3 regions of the Pseudarthrobacter sp. RHLT1-30-1 genome follow, and region 2 is predicted to be linked to each of the others. Evidence: riboswitches for the same ligand, from Rfam matches in the RefSeq annotation. Region 2 holds a riboswitch; each other region holds the start of a gene.

Evidence for each region. Region 2 has a riboswitch for S-adenosylmethionine ahead of AC50YM_RS05000 (ABC transporter substrate-binding protein). Riboswitches for the same ligand answer to the same signal wherever they lie in the genome.
Region 1: it holds a riboswitch for S-adenosylmethionine, as region 2 does, so the genes downstream of both, metX (homoserine O-acetyltransferase MetX) here and AC50YM_RS05000 (ABC transporter substrate-binding protein) in region 2, are expected to answer to the same signal.
Region 3: it holds a riboswitch for S-adenosylmethionine, as region 2 does, so the genes downstream of both, AC50YM_RS00915 (cobalamin-independent methionine synthase II family protein) here and AC50YM_RS05000 (ABC transporter substrate-binding protein) in region 2, are expected to answer to the same signal.

The regions. Positions count from the first base shown of each region.
Region 1 is NZ_JBWZCG010000010.1:19,870-24,583, forward strand. Features, by position in the region: gene AC50YM_RS09165 (VOC family protein) at 1-89, opposite strand, end outside; SAM riboswitch class IV at 314-429, shown strand; gene AC50YM_RS09170 (bifunctional o-acetylhomoserine/o-acetylserine sulfhydrylase) at 493-1,809, shown strand; SAM riboswitch class IV at 1,936-2,051, shown strand; gene metX (homoserine O-acetyltransferase MetX) at 2,062-3,240, shown strand; gene AC50YM_RS09180 (MFS transporter) at 3,423-4,714, shown strand, end outside.
Region 2 is NZ_JBWZCG010000004.1:82,994-87,707, forward strand. Features, by position in the region: gene AC50YM_RS04995 (ABC transporter permease) at 1-639, opposite strand, end outside; gene AC50YM_RS05000 (ABC transporter substrate-binding protein) at 646-2,307, opposite strand; SAM riboswitch class I at 2,408-2,496, opposite strand; gene AC50YM_RS05005 (N-acetylglucosamine-6-phosphate deacetylase) at 2,646-3,905, opposite strand; gene AC50YM_RS05010 (DUF1206 domain-containing protein) at 3,914-4,714, opposite strand, start outside.
Region 3 is NZ_JBWZCG010000001.1:184,871-189,584, forward strand. Features, by position in the region: gene AC50YM_RS00900 (RNA polymerase sigma factor) at 1-33, opposite strand, end outside; gene AC50YM_RS00905 (hypothetical protein) at 141-638, opposite strand; gene AC50YM_RS00910 (adenylosuccinate synthase) at 985-2,274, opposite strand; SAM riboswitch class I at 2,555-2,656, shown strand; gene AC50YM_RS00915 (cobalamin-independent methionine synthase II family protein) at 2,667-3,875, shown strand; gene AC50YM_RS00920 (uracil-DNA glycosylase family protein) at 4,048-4,680, shown strand.

The sequences.
Region 1 (4,714 bases), on a different contig from region 2:
GCTTCAACGCCGAGGGCAGACGCAATTCGTTCGGTGGTGGCAGCGAGGCCATCTTGTTCACAGGCGTAAGAGACGTGATCCATGCGCATGCCATCATCTTGGCACTTTGTGATGCGGCTCTCAGCTTAGGGTGCCCTTACCGGGATGGGATCCTAAATTCCGGGGTGCGCTCACGGCTGTTCCTCCTTGTCAATAGGGCGTCAATGGGGTGTCAGTGGCGCTCCAACGCGACTGACAGCCCCCGCCGCGCATCCAGCTTCATCTTCGTCACAAAGCTATTCACGACCCGTCACCGCTTCCTAGACTGAGGGCAGGTCATGAGTGCCAGCACAGAGCCCCGGCTTGCTGGCCGGCAACCCTCGTATCGCGGTGGGGTGCCCCGGGTGAAGACCTGGCCGTCCGGCGCCCGCCGGAAGGCAAGCGCGGCGCCAGTGCTGACCCGGGCCAAGAGGCTCCGGAATGCCTGTGCCCAGTCCCTTGAGGAGTGTCCCGATGTCGAACGCCTGGTCCTTCGAAACCCGCCAGATCCATGCCGGCCAGGAGCCGGACAGCGCCACCGGCGCCCGCTCGCTGCCGATCTACCAGACGACGTCGTTCGTCTTCCCCAGCGCCGAGAGCGCCGCCAACCGCTTCGCCCTGGCCGAACTTGCCCCCATCTACACCCGGATCGGCAACCCCACCCAGGACGCGGTGGAACAGCGGGTGGCCAGCCTGGAAGGCGGGCTCGCGGCACTGCTGCTGAGCTCCGGCCAGGCCGCGGAAACCTTCGCGATCCTCAACGTCGCCGAGGTCGGGGATCATGTGGTGGCGAGCCCCAGCCTCTACGGCGGCACCTACAACCTGCTGGCGCATACGCTGAAAAAGTTCGGCATCTCTGTCACCTTCGTGGAGGACCCCGACAACCTAGCCCAGTGGCGCGACGCCGTGCAGCCGAACACCAAGCTGTTCTTTGGCGAAGTCGTCTCCAACCCGCGCCAGGACGTGCTGGACATCGAAGGCATCTCACAGGTGGCGCACGAGGCCGGTGTCCCGCTGATCGTGGACAACACGCTCTCCACCCCGTACCTGATCCGGCCGATCGAGTGGGGTGCGGACATCGTGGTGCACTCCGCCACGAAGTACCTCGGCGGCCACGGCGCCGCGATCGCGGGAGTGATCGTGGATTCCGGCAACTTCGATTTCGGCAAGGACCCGGAGCGTTTCCCCGGCTTCAACACCCCCGACCCCACCTACAACGGCCTCGTCTACGCCCGGGACCTCGGCGCGGACGGTGCCCTCGGCGCCAACCTGTCCTACATCCTCAAGGCCCGCGTCCAGCTGCTGCGCGACCTCGGCTCGGCGGTGTCCCCGTTCAACGCCTTCCTCATCGCCCAGGGCATCGAAACCCTGAGCCTGCGGGTGGAGCGGCACGTCGCGAACGCCATCAGGGTGGCTGAATGGCTCGAAGCCAGGGACGACGTCGAATCCGTCGCCTACGCGGGGCTGCCCTCCAGCCCCTGGTACGAGCGCGGCCGCAAATACGGGCCCAAGGGGACCGGCGCCGTCGTCGCCTTCAACATCGCCGGCGGAGCCGAAGCCGGAAAGCGGTTCGTCGACGCCCTCGAACTGCACTCGCACGTGGCCAACATCGGCGACGTGCGCTCGCTGGTCATCCACCCGGCGTCGACCACGCACAGCCAGCTCTCCCCGGAACAGCAGACCATCGCCGGCGTGAACCCCGGCCTGGTGCGGCTCTCCGTAGGCCTGGAACACATCGACGACATCCTCGCCGACCTCGACGCCGGATTCCGCGCGGCCAAGACCGCCTGAGCAGCACCGGCGCCCGGCGCCAGGTCTGGGACAGCCTGGGCTGCCCGGGCGCCGGTCCAACGCGGGGAGTCACACGGACGTCACAATCTTCGCCACCTGCCCGCCGCGTTTCGTAGACTCAAGGAAGGTCATGAGCGCCAGCGACAGCCCCGGCTTGCTGGCCGGCAACCCTCCATTTGCGGCGGGGTGCCCCGGGTGAAGACCTGGCCCGCCGGTCAGCTGACGGTGGGCAAGCGCGAAGTGAGGTCCCAAATGACGATTGCCGCCACCCGCCAGGGTGCATCTGTAACCACGACCACCCAACCCCACGCCCCCGCCCCGGCCGGCCAGGGCGCTGCCCCGGCGGTCCCGGACGGAACCGTCCGGCACCTCCGGATCGGCGACCTGGAACTCGAATCCGGCGCCCGGCTGCCGGACGTCACCCTCGGCTACGAGACCTGGGGGACCCTCAACGCGGACCGCTCCAACGCGGTTTTGATCGAGCACGCGCTCACGGGGGACACCCACGTCACGCGCGGCGACAGCGAGGAGCCCGGCTGGTGGGAGCAGCTCGCCGGCCCCGGTGCTCCCGTGGACACGGACAAGTACTTCGTCGTCTCGATCAACATCCTCGGTGGCTGCTACGGCTCCACCGGGCCCTCCACCACGGCTCCCGACGGAAAGCCCTGGGGCTCACGGTTCCCGCTCGTCACGCTCCGGGACACGACGGCGGCCGAAGCACGGCTGGCGGACGCCCTGGGCATCCGCAGCTGGTTCGCCGTGCTCGGTGGTTCCCTGGGCGGGGCCCGGGCCCTGGAGTGGGCGGTCAGCTGTCCGGAGCGGGTCCAGCGCTGCGCCGTGATTTCCGTCGGGGCGAGCAGCACCGCCGAACAGATTGCCTTCGCGCAGGCGCAGACGCTGGCGATCCGGCAGGATCCCAATTTCAACGGCGGAGATTACTACGGCGGCCCGGAGCCGGAAGCGGGCCTGGCCCTCGCCCGGCGGATAGCGCACATCACCTACCGTTCCGCCGCAGAGCTGGACGAGCGGTTCGGCCGGAACGCCCAGGACTCCGAGTCCCCGCTCGAAGCCGGGTCCCTGGCCGGCCGGGGACGCTACCAGGTCGAGAGCTACCTGGACCACCAGGGCAACAAACTGGTCCGGCGCTTCGATGCGAACAGCTACATCGCCATCACCGAGGCGCTCATGAGCCACGACATCAGCCGGGGCCGCGGCGCCCTCACCGAGGCCCTGGCTCCGACCACGGCGCAGTTCCTGGTGGCAGCCGTCGACTCGGACCGGCTGTACTTCCCGGCCCAGTCCGATGCCCTCGCCGCTGCCCTGCCGGGTGACGTGGCCGTGCACACCATCGAGGCGCCGATCGGGCATGACGGCTTCCTGACCGAGATCGGCCAGCTCACCAACCAGCTCCGGCAGCACTTCTTCGGCTAGTCCTTCGACCAAAAACCGGGCCGGGTGTGCATTTATGCAGATACGCTCTGCACTAATGGCCGTTGAGCCTGCGGGCGTGAACGTCCATACTCGTTGAGAATGATGCCGCGTGTCACAAATCACAGGCGTCCACCGCCGCAAAGGTCCATAGGGTGTCGACGGAGACACCAAAGGAGTCGAAAATGAGTTCTCAAAACGCCGCCAGGCGCCCCCAAGAGGAAGACGTCAAGTCGTCCGGCCTGAAGAAGGTAGTAACGGCCTCCATGGCCGGCACCGTAGTTGAGTGGTACGAGTTCTTCCTCTACGCCTCCGCGGCGACCCTCGTTTTCGGTAAGACCTTTTTCCCCAACTCCGGCTCGGAACTGGACGGCATCATTGCCGCCTTCCTGACCTACGCTGTTGGTTTCGTCGCCCGGCCGATCGGCGGCATCGTCTTCGGCCACTTCGGCGACAAGTTCGGCCGCAAGCAGCTGCTCCAGCTCAGCATCATCCTGGTGGGCGTCGCGACCTTCGCGATGGGCTGCCTGCCGACCTTCCAGCAGATCGGCTACTGGGCCCCGGCCCTCCTGGTGTTCCTGCGCTTCGCCCAGGGCTTCGCCGTCGGCGGTGAATGGGGCGGCGCCGTCCTCCTCGTGGCAGAGCACAGCCCAAGCAAATCCCGCGGCTTCTGGTCCAGCTGGCCGCAGTCCGCCGTTCCGCTGGGCAACCTGCTGGCCACGGCCGTGCTGTTCATCCTGAGCTCCACGCTGTCTTCCGCCGACTTCCTCAGCTGGGGCTGGCGTGTGGCCTTCTGGCTCTCGGCCGTGATCGTGCTGATCGGCTACTACATCCGGACCAAGGTCACGGACGCCCCCATCTTCCTGGAGGCCCAGAAGGAAGTCACCGTCGAGAAGAAGGGTTACGGCGTCGGAGAGGTGTTCCGCCGCTACCCGCGTGGTGTTTTCACCGCGATGGGCCTTCGCTTCGCGGAAAACATCCTGTACTACCTCGTGGTCACGTTCTCCATCACCTACCTGAAGGTGGTTGTCCAGACGGACACCTCACGGATCCTCCTTCTGTTGCTGGCGGCGCACCTCGTCCACTTCGCGGTGGTGCCCATGGTCGGCCGCATGTCCGACCACTTCGGCCGCAAGCCGGTCTACATGGCCGGTGCCATCCTGGGCGGCACCTGGGGCTTCTTCGCCTTCCCGATGATGGACACCAAGAACGACCTCATCATCCTCGCCGCCATCACGATCGGCCTGCTCTTCCACGCCCTGATGTATGCCGGCCAGCCGGCCATCATGGCTGAGATGTTCCCGACCCGGATGCGCTACTCCGGCGTCTCGCTGGGCTACCAGGTCACCTCGATCGTGGCCGGTTCAATGGCCCCAATCATCGCCACCGCCCTGCTGAGCCAGTTCAAGTCCTCCACCCCGGTGGCTGTCTACCTGCTCGGCGCCTGCCTGGTCACGATGGTGGCGGTGTTCTTCCT
Region 2 (4,714 bases):
CTTCGCCCGCAGTACGTCGATGAACGGTTGCTCATAGACGTGCGTGATGCTCTTGAGCAGCACCTGCGCGATCGGGGCGGAAACGTGAAGGGCCAGGACCAGCACGGGAACTGCCAGCGAGGCAAAGGAACCGTCCGGGAAAAGGGACATCACGCCGAGCTGAATGGACAGCAGCTGCAGCAACACCAGCCCGAGCCAGAACACCGGTACCGCTGCGAACAACGGCGGCAGATTGGTGATGAAGCGCTTCAGCGCCGTCGAGCGGCTCAACGTTGCCGCGGACACGAGGGCCACAGCCAGGACGACGGCCAGCACGAAGGCACTGGAGGCCAGCGCCAGGGTGGATCCGGCCACCGCACCGATGCGGGCCGCCACCGACTGCCCGGAGGCCAGGGAGTACCCGACGTCTCCACCGAGCAACTGCCCAAGCTGGTTGAAGTACTGCACCAGCAGCGGCTGGTCATAGCCGTACTGGGCCTTCATGGCATCAATGGTCGCCTGGTCAGCCGCTGCGTCCGCCGAGAGGAAGATCGTGACCGGATCGCTGGGCAGCAGCTGGATTGCCAGGAAAACGAGCGTGTACGCCAGCCAGATGACAAGCAGTGCCTGTCCGAGGCGCCGCGCAAAGTAGAGGCCCATGACCATCTACTTGCCGGTCTTCCAGGCGCCCTGGAAGATCGGTGCGGTGCCGGAGGTGAATTCGACATGCGACTTCGCATTGGCGCCGTAGACCTGGACCTCGTCCCAGAGCACGAGGGCCAACGCCTGGTCGACCACCAGCGCGCGCTGCTCGTCGGCGACGGACTGCTTGTGCGCGGCGGCGGTGGTGGCGGCGCGTTCCGTGGCGAAGAGTCCATTGAGCTGCTGGTCCGCGTTCAACGTCTGCGTGTTGGTGACCGGGCCGAAGACTGGCCCCAGGCCGCCGTAGGCAAACTGCCGGGTCCCGAAGAATTCCACGTTGGGATCCTTCATGGCAGTCGCCAGGAAGGCGTTGTCCGCGGCCCGGTTGACCAGCTTCACGCCGATCTCGCGCCACTGCTGCTCGATCAGTTCGAAAGCGGGCTTGATGACCACGGAGTTGTTTGATGACGTGACGGTGACCTCAAGCTTCTGGCCGTCCTTGGCGCGGATGCCGTCGGAGCCGACTGCCCATCCGGCTTCCTCCAGCAGGCTCTTGGACTTCTCCGGGTTGTAGGCCAGATCGGCGGAGAGATCAACGAAGTCAGGCGCTTCACGGTTCAGGATGGAACCGGCGAGCTCGTAGCTGTCGGAGAGCACCGTGTCCTTGAGTGTCGGCCGGTCGATCCCAAACTGCAGCGCCTGGCGGACCTTCGCGTCCGCCAGCTTGCCGCTGCCGACCCGCACTGCCGCCATGTTTGCCGTCAAGTCAATGCCCTTGGCCGGCAGGACCTGGTTGCCGCTGCCGGCAAGGGCAGTCTCGTCGGCCGGCTGCAGTCCGCGGACCAGATCAACCTGGCCGGTCTGCACGGCACCCGCACGGTGTGCCACCTCCGGCAGGTACTTCACGACGACCTTGTCCAGGTAGGCGGCGCCCTGGTTGGCAGCACCCTCCGGAGCCCAGGCGTAGTCGGAACGCTTTGCCAGGACGATTTCCTCATCGGCCTTCTCTGATTCGAAGGTGAAGGGGCCCGATCCGGAGATTTTCGCGATGGCCGACTGGCCGGCGTTATCGAGGGTGAGGGTCTTTGCCGACACGAGTCCTGCGGTGACGGAGGACGTGGCGCGCAGGAAGTTGGCGTCGGGGGAGGACAGGGTTACTTCCACCTGGTCCTCGCCGATGACCTGCGAGGACTTGTAGGCGGAGAAATCAACGTTCGGCTGGATCTTCGCGCCCTCGATACCCTTCCCCAGCGCCTCGAAGTTTGCCTGGACCGCTTTGGCGTCCAGCGGTGTCCCGTCGCTAAAGCTCACGCCCGGGCGGATCGTGAAGGTGAACTTGGTCTGATCCTCACTTGCGGTGAACTTGCTGGCGATCCAGGGGACGAGCTCGCCCTTAATGGCATCGAAATAGGTCAGCCGGTCCAGCACGCTGTTCAGGACGTTCGCCTTCTCGTAAAAGCGCGCCGCCTGGGTCTGGAAGTTATTGATCGGGGTGACCTCGGCGAAGACGAACGTCCCGCCCTGCACCGGGGTTCCATCCTGGGTCTGCGATGCCGCGGCGCCGGCCGGGTTGGCGCCGCAGGCGCTCAGGGCCAGGGCCGCCGCCCCCATCAGGGTCAGCAAGCGCAGCGGGCGGCGTTTGGCCTTCGCGTTCGTCGTGGCCGTGCGTGATCTATTGGTATCCATCGGGGATCCTCTCGGTCATGACCGAGGAACTCCAGAATCACAGGCCCCACCCGCCAGCCACCGCAAAGGCGCAGGTCGGAGGTACTTGGGATCGTGGCAATATCCATCGGTCCTGGCATTAGCACCGTGCCCGAAGGGTGGTTGCTACGGCGTCATCGAGCCAGGTCTCTCAGCCGATCTGGATGGTTGGTAATTCGTTCAGAAGGACTTTTTTCGTTGCGGCAACCGTTTCGGCTGGCGGCAACACCTACTTTCCTGCAGAATCTTCGATTTTCCAATAATGACGACACGTTCTGAAACAAACGATCACAAACGCCCCAGTTTCGCGCCCGGGGGCGTCATGACTGTGGCCGCGTCAGGGCGTGTCCGCCGCGCAGGACCACGACGAGCCGGAAGTCGTGGTCCACCGCCACGACGTCGGCGCGCCTGCCCGGCCGCAGGCTCCCGATCTCGGTTCCAAGACCCAGGATCCCGGCCGGAACCAGGGTCGCGGCTTTGACGGCGTCTGCGGGTGCGACGCCGGCGGCGATGGTCCGGCGGACGACGTCGAGCAGCGTGGCAGTGCCGCCGGCGAGGGCACCGCTGCTCTTCAGGGCCGCCACGCCGTCGCGCACCACCACGGGGGAGCGGCCGAGTTCGTAGTCGCCGTCGGGCAGGCCGGTCGCCGCCATGGAATCGGTGACCAGGGCGACGTTGCCGGCGCCGACCAGCCCGAACACCATCCGGACGGTCTCGGCGTCCAGATGGACGCCGTCGCCGATGAGTTCCACCGCCACGGTGCCGGCGGCCGCGAGGCGCAGGCATGCTGCCACGGGACCGGGGCTCCGGTGGTGGAGCGGCGGCATCCCGTTGAACAGGTGCGTCACCGTCGGCCGCCGGCCCGTTCCCCGCAGGGCTTCCGCCGCGGCGGCCAGCGAGTTTGCGGCGGTCTGGGCATCGGCGTCGGTGTGGCCCAGGGAAGGTGTCACACCGTTCCCGGCGAGCAGGCTGACCAGCCCGGCGGCTCCGGGCAGTTCGGGGGCATACGTCATGGTCGTGAGCGTGCCGCCGGCCGCGTGCAGCAGCCGGCGCAGCAGCTCAGGGTCCGGGTCCCGAAGCCACGCCGGGTCCTGCGCCCCGCAGCGGGCGCGGGCGAGGAACGGGCCTTCGGCGTGGATGCCGGCGATGAGGCCCTCGTCGGCGAGCGGCCGCAGCACCCCCATTCCCCGGAGGAGCTCCTCCGCCGGCGCGGTCACGAGGCTGGCCAGCAGCGTTGTGGTTCCGTTGCGGTGCAGAAATTCGACGGCCGCGCGGCACGCCGTGTTGTCACCGGTGGGAAAATCGCCGCCGGCTGCACCATGGCAGTGCAGGTCAACGAGCCCGGGAAGGATCGAACTGCCCGCCGGAAGGTCGATCTCCGCCACGTGGCCGAAGCCCGCGGCGCGGACGCCGGCGTCGAAGCCCGCGGCGTCGAAGCCGCTCCGCGGCCCGGCATAGGAGATCCCGCCGCCGGCCACCGCCACGACGGAATCAGCGGTGGCGGCGCCGTCGGTGATCAGTGTTCCGGTCAGGACGAACGAGGAACCCGGGCCGGGGCCGCGGATGTCCGGGCTGGGCATGTCCGGCCTTACATCTTGGCGAGTTTGGCCCGCACCATCATAAAGATGCCGTAGAAGATCAGGCCGACGCCGACGGCTGCCAGGATGTACAGGCCGAACGGCTGGTCGCGAAGGGCCTTCAGGCCGCCGTCGAGCCCGGTGGACTCCTCAGGGTGGGCCGTCACCGTGGCGATGATGACCAGCAGCCCCACCAGCAGCAGGACGATGCCTTTCGCGGCGTATCCGACGACGCCGAGGATGGTCACCGCCGAGCGTGCCCGCGGCGAGGCGGGGAGCCGGAGGTATTTGGTGAAGGACTGCCGGAAGCCCCGGATGGCGTAGATGATGCCGGCGATGGCCACGCCCGCGCCGACGACGAGCAGCAGCGCGTAGCCGCCCGGGGCTTTCAGGATGGACGCCGTGAGGTCGCTGGTGGAGCTGGTGTGTTCCTTCCCGGCGCCGTTGGCGAAAGAGAACAGGGTGAGGGCGAGTCCGGCGTAGACCACCGCCTGGAGGGCGGCTTTGGCCTTTTTCCCCAGCTTTTTCTTCGCCGGCAGGTGTTCAAAATCGAAGATCGCATCGCTGGCCTGCCAGATCGCAAGGGCCACGCAGGCTACGAAGGAACTCCAGAGCAGCAACGGCCCTGCCGGCTGCGCGGCGAGTTGCTCCACGGCGCCACTGACGTCGGCCTCGCCTTCGCCACCCATGGCCAGCCGGATCGCGACGAGTCCGATCAGGAAGTGCAGGATGCCGCTGACCGCAAAACCGGCACGGGCCACCAGCTCCAGTGCGCGGGAATTCGTGACGCTTTCGGCCGCGTCCGCGGCGTC
Region 3 (4,714 bases), on a different contig from region 2:
TGACATTTCGTCATCGCTGAGCTGTGCTGCCAAGTGGCTGTCCTTCCGGTTGCTGCCGGGGTGCGGCCCTGCCAGTGTAGCGGCCGCACCCCCGGGCGCCTCCGTAGAGGCGTCCAGTCCCTGCCTGTAGAGCTCAGTGCCTACTTGTTGAGCTCAGGCAGCTTGTCCGACGGCAGGGTCGGCACGGCCGGGGTGGCGGGAACAGCCGGCGCACCCTCGGCGCCGGGCACGGCCGGAACAGCAACGGTCACGCCGGCGTGGGCCTTGGCCTGGGCAGCGCCGGTGGCGTTGGCCGCAGCTTCGGCGGTGACGCCGTCCTGGTCGGCGTCGACGGTACCCTCGACGGATCCTTCGGTGCCTTCGGTGCTGGCGTCGCCCTCGGCGGAGCCATCAACGGAGCCATCAACGGACGGCGACGCCGGGACGGCGGGGACGGCCGGAACCGCCGGCGCGGCGGGAAGTTCGGGGGTCGCCGGAACCGAGGGGGTTGCCGGGACGGCGGGCGTAGCGGGGGTCACTTCAGCCTGCTGGGTGCTCGAAACCTGGGCCGCGTTGGCCAGGCCGACACCGGAGAAGCCTCCGACAACGATAATGGCGGCGCTGACAGCAATCTTGGTGGTCTTGCTAACACTCTGCATAAGAAACGTACATCCTTTGTTTTTTGGGTGTAGCCGGCTGAAGCCGCGTGGGGGCAGTCAACAGCCCGCGCTATCTTTCGAAGGCCGGCCGGCGCCGCACGGGGCGGGCCGGCCTGCACTTACATGGAAGGCCGGCCGGATTCCTGGTGGGGGGGTCCATCATCCGGCGGCGCTTACAAAGGAGTAATCGCCCGGCGGCCCCGAAAGGTTACGCACCATCCGGAACTTTCTCCGGGGGCTGCCCGGCGGAGCGGTAACACCGGCTTTAACGGCGACGGCGGCGGGCCACCCTTTCAGGTGACCCGCCGCCGTCGGGCGCCGGAATGAGCGTCCGCCGCGGGCAGTACTAGTCGTTGATCAGGTCGTTGATCACGATGGTCTGGTCGCGGTCCGGGCCAACGCCGATCGCGGAGAAGCGCGTGCCGGAAAGCTTCTCGAGCGCCAGCACGTAGTTCCTGGCGTTCTCCGGGAGGTCGTCCAGGGTGCGGGCACCGGTGATGTCCTCGGTCCAGCCCTCGAAAAGCTCGAAGATCGGTTTGGCGTGGTGGAACTCGGTCTGCGTCATCGGCATTTCGTCGTGCCGGACGCCGTCGACGTCGTAGGCCACGCAGACCGGGATCTGTTCGATGCCGGTGAGCACGTCCAGCTTGGTGACGAAGTAGTCCGTGAAGCCGTTGACCCGCGAGGCGTGCCGCGCCAGCACGGCGTCGTACCAGCCGCAGCGGCGCGGCCGGCCGGTGTTGACGCCGAACTCGCCGCCGGTCTTCTGCAGGTACATGCCCATCTCGTCGAAGAGTTCCGTGGGGAACGGGCCGGCGCCGACACGGGTGGTGTACGCCTTGATGATGCCGATGGACCGCGAGATCCGGGTGGGGCCGATGCCGGAGCCTACCGAGGCGCCGCCGGCGGTCGGGTTGGAGGAGGTCACGAACGGGTAGGTGCCGTGGTCGACGTCCAGGAACGTGGCCTGGCCGCCCTCCATGAGGACCACCTTGCCCTCGTCCAGGGCGGTGTTCAGGACATAGGTGCTGTCGATGACCAGCGGGCGGAGGCGTTCGGCGAAGGACAGGAAGTAGTCCACGATCTCGTCCACCTCGATGTCGCGGCGGTTGTAGACCTTGACCAGCAGTTCGTTTTTCTGCCGCAGCGATCCTTCGACCTTCTGGCGCAGGATCGACGCGTCGAAAACGTCCTGGACGCGGATGCCGAGGCGGGCCACCTTGTCCATGTAGGCCGGGCCGATACCGCGGCCGGTCGTGCCGATGGCGCGGCTGCCGAGGAACCGCTCGGTGACCTTGTCCAGGACCTGGTGGTAGGGCGCCACGAGGTGGGCGTTGGCGGAGATACGCAGCCTGGAGGTGTCCGCACCGCGGGCTTCCAGTCCGTCGATCTCCTGGAACAGCGCCTCGAGGTTCACCACGCAGCCGTTGCCGATGATCGGAATGGCGTTGGGGCTCAGGATGCCGGCCGGAAGGAGCTTGAGCTCATACTTCTCACCGCCTACGACGACGGTGTGCCCGGCATTGTTGCCACCATTGGGCTTGACGACGTAGTCGACTCGGCCACCAAGCAGGTCAGTGGCTTTACCTTTGCCTTCGTCGCCCCATTGGGCTCCGACGATCACGATTGCTGGCATGGGATCCTCCCCCATTCGTTCGGGCCGGGTTCCGGATTCACCAGGGTGATCCGGAGCTGGGCGCCGTTCATGAGAATGCCCCGAATCTACCGCTGTGCTCTTACCATCAACGCCAGAGTCCGGGGCTCTTACCACCCAAGTTTAGCCGATAGCCGTGGCGGCCACCCATTTGGCCATCCAATGGACTTTGCGGGCCGTTGCGGTAATGACCCGGTGTCCGGCCAGCGAAACTTCGGCGCGCGGACTTGCGCGGGTCTCCGTGGTGGAATTTAGTAAGAGTTGACCATCCCGAGCGGCCGAGGGACCTGGACCATTGACGCCGCAGCAACCTGCGGACACTCCCCTGTGACGGCAACGGTGCTACCGCCAGGACCGATGCAAAGGAACCACTCATGCAGCAGAACACCGACCATATCCGCGCCACCCACGCCGGCTCCTTGCCCCGCACCGCCGAGCTGATCGCGGCGAACGAGGCCAAGGAAGTGGACGGCATCAGCCCCGAATTCCTGGACCTGCTGGAAACCTCCGTGGTGGACATCGTGCAGCGCCAGAAAGACCTCGGCCTCGAGATCGCCAACGACGGCGAATACGGGCACACCATGTCCAACTCGGTGGACTATGGAGCGTGGTGGAACTACTCCTTCAGCCGGCTCGGCGGGCTTGAGCCCACGGAGGTGGACCGCTGGAAAGACGCCGCGGTACACCGCTCCACCCCCGGGAACATCGTCCTGACCACGTTCCCGGACCGGCGCGACCGGCAGAAGTTCGACGACGCCTACACCGATCCGTCCTCCGGGATCCTGGCGCACCGCAAGAGTGTCACGCAACCGAAGATCGCCGGCCCGCTGACCTACACCGGCCACGCCCTCGTGGGCTCGGACATCGCCGACCTGAAGACGGGCCTGGCCGCGGCGGGCCTGTCCGAGGGCTTCGTCGCTTCCCTGTCCCCCGGCTCCTGCGCCCGCGTGGCCAACGAGTACTACAAGACGGACGAGGAACTCCTCTACGCCTGCGCCGACGCCATGCGCGAGGAGTACAAGGCCATCATCGACGCCGGGCTCACGGTCCAGCTCGACGATCCCTCGCTGGCCGAGAGCTGGGACCAGATCAACCCGGAACCGGCCCTGGCCGACTACCTCAAGTTCATCCAGCTACGGGTCGAGGCCACCAACTGGGCCCTGCGCGACCTTCCGCAGGACCAGATCCGGCTGCACGTCTGCTGGGGCTCCTGGCACGGCCCGCACACCACGGATATCCCCTTCGCGGACATCATCGACTCGGTGCTGCAGGTCAATGCTGGCGGCTACTCCTTCGAGGCCGCCAACGTCCGCCACGAGCACGAATGGCGGGTCTGGGAGGAGACCAGGCTCCCGGACGGAAAAGTCATCATCCCCGGCGTCGTCTCCCACGCCACCAACGTCGTTGAACACCCGGACCTCGTGGCTGACCGGCTCGTCCGCTTCGCCCAATTGGTGGGCCGGGAAAATGTGATTGCCTCCACAGACTGCGGTCTCGGCGGCCGGGTGCACCCCCAAATTGCCTTTGCCAAGCTGGAATCCTTGGGGGAAGGCGCCCGCCGCGCCTCGGCGCGGCTCTGGTAGCAGTCCCTCGCGCGGGAACGGCATTTCGTGGGACTTGATAGACTAGTAAGGATCGACCAGGAATCGGTCCACACCACATTTTCAAACCACACCGTACATTACGTACCCGGTGCTTGGCGTGCCCACGTACGGTCTGGCAGCTTCACCAAACCCGCAGGAGACTCAGCAATATATGACAGCCTTGGCCACTGAAAATTCCCGCGAACAGCTTCTGAGCCGCCGCTATGAACCTAGCGTCGCAGCCGTCAACGAGCTGTGCGACACGCTGCAGGCAACCAAAGCTGGCATGAATGTCCCCTACGTGGATCCGATGCACGACATCGATGAGTGCCGCATCATCAGCCTCTTCTCCAACATCGGGACCGAGGATGAGTCAGGCTTCATCACTGCCGGGGACGAGGAAGCCGCCACCCGCCTGCTCGGCGTCCACTGGAAGCTGGGCCTGCGCCCCGAGTACGTTATGCCGTGGAACGTTCACCCCTGGTACGTCCCGGGCGAGCCGAACGGCAAGTTCACGCCCGACCAGATTTCCGCGGGCCTGAAGCCGCTGCTGAAGTTCCTCGCCGTGGTGCCCCGCGCCTCAGTGATCGTGGCTCACGGCACCGAGGCCAACCGCCTCGCGAACCTGCTCCTCAAGACCGAGGTGCCGATGATCTGGCGCCGCGGCCTTAAGACCTACAAGGTCCGCTCGCTCAGCGGCCGCGCCTTCGCCGGCACCCCTGCCCGCCAGGAGCAGTACCTCGACGAGATGGGCACCGTCTACGCGGACGCGATGGCCCGCACCGGTCTGGCCAAGACCAGCTAGTCTCTACCCGCACCGACGACGGCGGGCGCCCACC